Salinivibrio kushneri: one gene and its partner. The protein of the gene in region 2 interacts with the protein of the main gene of each other region in a pairwise test. Links are inferred from orthologs where the notes say so. Each region holds a gene or a part of one and is shown on either strand. Other genes may lie near its edges.

Region 1 (2,975 bases), 2.5 Mb from region 2 along the record:
TCGTCAGAAGGTGATGAAACGTCGCAGCCAGGAACGCCAGGGTTTTGCCCGTCCCCGTTTGCGCCTGTCCTGCAATGTCTTGGCCGGTGAGCAGGACCGGCAATGCCAGGGCTTGGATAGGGGTACATTGAGTAAACCCTTTGGCCTCCAAGCTCTTGAGAACATCGGCGTGCAAGCCGAGCTCGGCAAATTTCTGCTCTGTGATATGCGTCATTTTCATCCGGATAGAATATCAGCTTAGGCTTGCAATACGGAAGCGAATCCAGTCAAATAGTCCCATAATTTACTGGTCGCAATTTAGCCAGTAACAAAAACATGTATTGGAGTAGAAGATGAGCGACAAAATTATGCAGCTAACCGACGACAGCTTTGAGGCAGACGTTCTAAAAGCTGCAGGGCCTGTATTGGTGGATTTTTGGGCAGAATGGTGTGGGCCGTGTAAAATGATCGCGCCTATCCTGGACGAAATCGCTGAAGAATACGCAGGTAAAGTCACCATCGGAAAACTGAACATTGACCAGAACGCAGGTACACCGCCTAAGTTCGGCATCCGTGGTATCCCAACACTGCTGCTATTTAAAGATGGCAGCGTGGCAGCAACCAAGGTTGGTGCTGTGTCAAAAACTCAGCTGAAAGAGTTTCTTGACGCCAACCTATAATGTTAAAGTAACCGTCGCTGCCTCTCAGCGGCGGTTGTTTTTCTGCCAACTAGACGATACCCCATTTAGGTGCTACCTTATTGCACGGAATTTGTACTTCTGTTCATCTCTCGAACATACCACTGGTCTCGACACGCTAACTAATTTCAGACCTCAACTTTGACAAACAAGACACTCACCACTATGAATCTTACCGAACTGAAGACTCAACCCGTCTCGACGCTGGTTGCGCTTGGCGAAAGCATGGGACTTGAAAACCTGGCTCGCTTGCGTAAACAGGACATCATTTTCTCGATCCTCAAACAGCACGCAAAAAGCGGTGAAGATATTTTCGGCAATGGCGTACTGGAAATTCTTCAAGACGGGTTTGGCTTCTTGCGCAGCGCAGATAGCTCGTATTTGGCCGGCCCTGATGACATTTATGTATCGCCAAGCCAAATTCGTCGCTTTAACCTGCGCACAGGCGATACCATCGCGGGTAAAATTCGGCCGCCAAAAGATGGCGAGCGTTACTTTGCGCTATTAAAAGTCAACCAAGTGAACAGCGATAAGCCGGACAACGCGCGCAGCAAAATCCTGTTTGAAAACTTGACCCCACTGCATGCCAGCGAGCGTATGGTGATGGAGCGTGGCAACGGCTCCACGGAAGACATCACAGCACGTGTGCTGGATTTGGCTTCGCCGATTGGTAAAGGCCAGCGCGGCTTGATTGTGGCACCGCCAAAAGCGGGTAAAACCATGTTGCTGCAAAACATTGCGCAAAGCATCGCGTTTAACCACCCAGACTGTGAATTGATGGTGCTGTTGATTGACGAGCGTCCGGAAGAAGTGACCGAGATGCAGCGCTTGGTACAAGGCGAAGTGGTTGCCTCAACCTTTGACGAGCCCGCAAACCGCCACGTGCAAGTCGCCGAAATGGTGATTGAAAAAGCCAAGCGTTTGGTGGAGCACAAAAAAGACGTGGTTATCTTGCTGGACTCGATCACCCGTCTGGCGCGTGCTTACAACACGGTTGTGCCATCATCAGGTAAAGTATTGACCGGTGGTGTTGACGCCAATGCCTTGCACCGTCCGAAGCGTTTCTTTGGTGCGGCGCGTAATGTGGAAGAAGGCGGCAGCCTGACCATTATCGCCACTGCGCTGGTAGACACGGGCTCTAAGATGGACGAAGTCATCTACGAAGAGTTTAAAGGCACGGGTAATATGGAATTGCACCTGTCCCGTAAGATTGCTGAAAAACGTGTTTTCCCTGCTATTGACTTCACCCGCTCTGGTACCCGCCGTGAAGAGTTGCTGACCAAGCCCGATGAACTACAAAAAATGTGGATCTTGCGCAAAATTGTGCATCCAATGGGCGAGCTGGAAGGCATGGAATTCTTGATTGGTAAATTGGCGATGTCCAAAACCAACAACGAGTTCTTTGATGCCATGCGTCGGCAAAACTCGTAAGTGGTGACGCAATAGTGTTAAGCACTGCGCATTCGCAGTGCTTTTTTATTGCTCAGCGCATACCTAGCTCGCACAATACGAGTCACCAAGGAAAGGTGACGCAGGACGCGTGACACCGAAGATAGGATTGCAACGGATGGCAAGACGTTTTCGCATCAAGCTAGCAGCGATATGCCTAGGGATCGTGGGCTTTGTTTCCTCCACGGTATCGGCATCCAATGAGCCAGCGGCCGATGGGCAAATCGTAGCTCAGCCTTTTATTGAGCAAGTGTTAGATAAAGCCAGTACGGCGGATGCGATGCGTACTGCCTTTACCCTCCAAGCCAACGGCGATATCAATGCGCTTGAGTCACACATTCGCCAGCTTCCTCCTCTGACGCGTGAGGCAACCTTGTATCGGCTGCTCTCTTCACCGTTGCGGCTTGATAACGAGAAATGGCGCGATTATCTCGTGACCTTAAGTCAGCAGCAGCCACACTTTCTGTTACGTCACCAACAAGACGGTTATTGGGTGACCACGCCTGCGTTTCATTACGCCGCCGCGGCGCGCAAGCAGCTTAATCGCTACCGCCAGCAGCAATTAACCCAAGAGCTCGGCATGCTATTGAGCTATCGTCAGTTGGTCATTGCTGATTGGGTGAAACCTGATGAGGCCGATTATGCGCGACGCCGTGATGCCTTGGTAAGCATGATTGCTGACTATGACGGCGATGGCTTAGCGTATCTGACCGATCAGTATCTTAATGATCCGACTTTAATGTGGATGCCAGACAACGCGATTTTAGCCGCGTTGGCACAGGCCACGGATCGTCCCGCGTTGTATGAAAGGTTATGGCGCCGAGGCACCGATCAGTATAGCCTCGCGGC
Region 2 (2,910 bases):
TTCCTGGCTCATTCCACGCCATTCGCGCACTCCATCAAATTGATCTGACGATAATTTTTTACTCTAGCAGCCTAATCACTGACGATAAAGTCGCCGAGTTGGTTGCCTTCTCTTTTTTCTAACCGATACCAGTCCGTTTGTGGCAGCCTGACATCGACTAACAGATGCCCATCATCTTGGTATTCTTCACTGATAACGCATCGCATCTGGTGAAATTTACTTTGCATTCGCCCAGCCATACTAGGTGGCAGCCGTAATTGATGCCGCACCATGGTGCCAGATAAACGCTCAGTAAGGGCTTCAAATATGAGCGCGATACCTTGACCAGACAACGCTGACACCCATACTGCTCTCGGAACGCCCTCTTCGTCCCGTTCAATACGAGGTTCAGCCTGATCCAGACTATCTATTTTGTTCATAATGATAAGATGAGGCACATCTGCCGCATCGATTTCATCTAACACACTGTTGACCGCTTCAATGTTTTCACCAAAGCGTTCATCACTGGCATCGACCACGTGTAGTAGCAAGCTCGCTTCTTGGGTTTCTTGAAGCGTTGCTTTAAATGCCGCGACCAAGTCATGCGGTAAGTGACGAATAAAGCCGACGGTATCCGCCAATATCGCGGTACCCACATCGTCCACTTCAATACGGCGTAAGGTCGGATCCAAGGTGGCAAACAGCTGATCGGCCGAATATACCCCCGCTTCGGTGATCCGATTAAACAAGGTTGATTTGCCCGCATTGGTATACCCCACCAATGACACAGTCGGTACTTCCGCCCGTGCCCGAGCGCGTCGCCCTTGTTCACGCTGCTTCGCAACCTTATCCAGTCGCTTTAAAATCGCTTTCACCCGATCACGCACTAAGCGACGGTCTGTTTCTAACTGTGTTTCACCCGGGCCACGCAAGCCAATCCCGCCTTTTTGACGCTCAAGGTGAGTCCAGCCTCGCACCAGCCGGGTAGATAAGTGGCGTAACTGTGCGAGCTCAACTTGTAACTTACCCTCATGCGTACGCGCACGCTGGGCAAAAATATCGAGGATCAATCCGGTTCGGTCTAATACTCGGCATTTAAATCGCTGTTCTAGGTTGCGCTCTTGGGCCGCGGATAAGGTGTGATTAAAAATCACAATGTCCGCGCCGACTTGTTGCACAGTATCTGCTATTTCTTGGGCTTTGCCCTCTCCAACAAAATATTTGGGATGAGGGGACTGACGGCTGCCGACAACAACTTGCAAGGCATCGACACCCGAGGATGACACCAGCATTTGAAATTCGCTGAGATCATCCCACTCGCCATCATGGGTAAAGTTTATATGAACGAGTACAGCCTGTTCACCGGCCTCGTAACGGTCAAACAAGCGATAGACTCCTTAGCAATAGAATGCTTTATTCCTCAGGTTTTTCTTGCTGACGCTCGCCCTGTGGACGCTCACCAGCCCCTTGGTTATTGTTGTGGTGGCTTACAGCACGTGCCGGCACAACGGTTGAAATCGCGTGCTTGTACACCATTTGATTAACCGTATTTTTTAGCAGGATCACGAACTGATCAAACGATTCAATTTGGCCTTGCAACTTAATACCATTTACTAAGTAAATGGAGACAGGAATGCGTTCACGACGTAACGCGTTCAGGAATGGGTCTTGTAATGATTGCCCCTTAGCCATTATTTCTTTTCCTTATTTGTTTGTAATTGTAGTCAATTGTCGCGGTTAAGCAGCGTCCTTGTCAGTGACAGTATACATCAAGTTTCCGTCCCTGCTGTCAACGCTTTTGTCACCGTTTGTAAAGACAGCGACGGTGTGTCGCTATCAAGCCAAGTCACATTATCCCAGCCTCTTAGCCAGGTTATCTGACGCTTGGCTAACTGGCGCGTCGCGCAAATCCCACGGTAAACGGCTTCATCATGGGTGCAACGTCCGGCCAAATAATCCCACATCTGGCGGTAGCCGACACAACGAATCGAGGGCAGATCGACATGCAGATCGTCTCGTTCGTATAACGTCCGTACCTCTTTTTCAAACCCCGCGTCGATCATTTTGTCGAAACGAAGCTCGATGCGGCGATGCAATTCGCCTCGATCCTGAGGCGCTATTGCAAATTGGTGTACCTGATACGGCAAAGGTTCACCTTTTTTTTCTGTCAATGCTGTTAGGGTCTGGCCACTGATCCGATAGACTTCTAACGCCCGCGTAATTCGCTGAGGATCGTTAGGATGGATCCGCGCCCCCGACACGGGATCAACCTCACACAACTGAGCATGTAATGCTTCCCACCCATGCTGCTGCGCCTCGTTTTCTAACGCTTCACGGATGTCAGGATCCGCACTAGGCAACGGTGATAGCCCTTCTAGCAATGCTTTAAAATACAGCATGGTGCCTCCCACCAACAGTGGGATCTTGCCATCCGCGACGATCCGCGCCATTTCTGTGAGCGCATCGTCACGAAAGTCTGCCGCCGAGTAGGCTTCAGACGGATCACGAATGTCGATCAAACGATGTGGCGCTTGCGCTAATTCCTCCGCTGTTGGCTTAGCAGTACCAATATCCATCCCGCGATAAATCAGTGCCGAATCAACACTAATGATTTCCACTGGCAAGGTCTGGCGTATTGCAATGGCCAAATCCGTTTTCCCGGATGCAGTCGGCCCCATTAAAAAAATCGCTTTAGGCAGCGGATTAGTCATGCTGTAATGCTTCTATCACTGAGGTCAGGTCGAGGCGTTTAAAGTAGCGCTGACGGCCCTTTTCTAACGCATCCCCCTGCCAATATTGTTCAATGTCCGATACGGTTTGTACCGCTTGCGCAAGGCTGACTGGATCCGATGCTACTGTCAACTGCTTTGCCAGCCAACTGCACATACTCGCGCTGTGATCCGTGTGGGATTGGTCGGGGTCTAACCCACC

What was found. The genes of interacting proteins can lie anywhere in the genome.
Region 1: the proteins of hfq (region 2) and rho interact in binary tests that used the Escherichia coli proteins (3 or more experiments, as listed by UniProt). The link is inferred for Salinivibrio kushneri from one-to-one orthologs.

The regions. Positions count from the first base shown.
Region 1 is NZ_CP114588.1:60,432-63,406, forward strand. Bases 33-2,975 are described here. They hold rho (transcription termination factor Rho), read left to right. Parts: upstream 33-842; coding sequence 843-2,108; downstream 2,109-2,975. Other genes in these bases: rhlB (ATP-dependent RNA helicase RhlB), read right to left, coding at 33-220; trxA (thioredoxin TrxA), read left to right, coding at 333-659; N8M53_RS00295 (hypothetical protein), read left to right, coding at 2,245-2,975. Outside these bases: more of rhlB, read right to left, coding at 1-32. UniProt on the Escherichia coli protein: Facilitates transcription termination by a mechanism that involves Rho binding to the nascent RNA, activation of Rho's RNA-dependent ATPase activity, and release of the mRNA from the DNA template.
Region 2 is NZ_CP114588.1:2,532,280-2,535,189, forward strand. What follows is about bases 33-2,910. They hold hfq (RNA chaperone Hfq), read right to left. Parts: upstream 1,672-2,910; coding sequence 1,393-1,671; downstream 33-1,392. Other genes in these bases: hflX (ribosome rescue GTPase HflX), read right to left, coding at 72-1,364; miaA (tRNA (adenosine(37)-N6)-dimethylallyltransferase MiaA), read right to left, coding at 1,749-2,690; mutL (DNA mismatch repair endonuclease MutL), read right to left, coding at 2,683-2,910. In the rest of the region: FtsH protease activity modulator HflK, read right to left, coding at 1-22. UniProt on the Escherichia coli protein: RNA chaperone that binds small regulatory RNA (sRNAs) and mRNAs to facilitate mRNA translational regulation in response to envelope stress, environmental stress and changes in metabolite concentrations.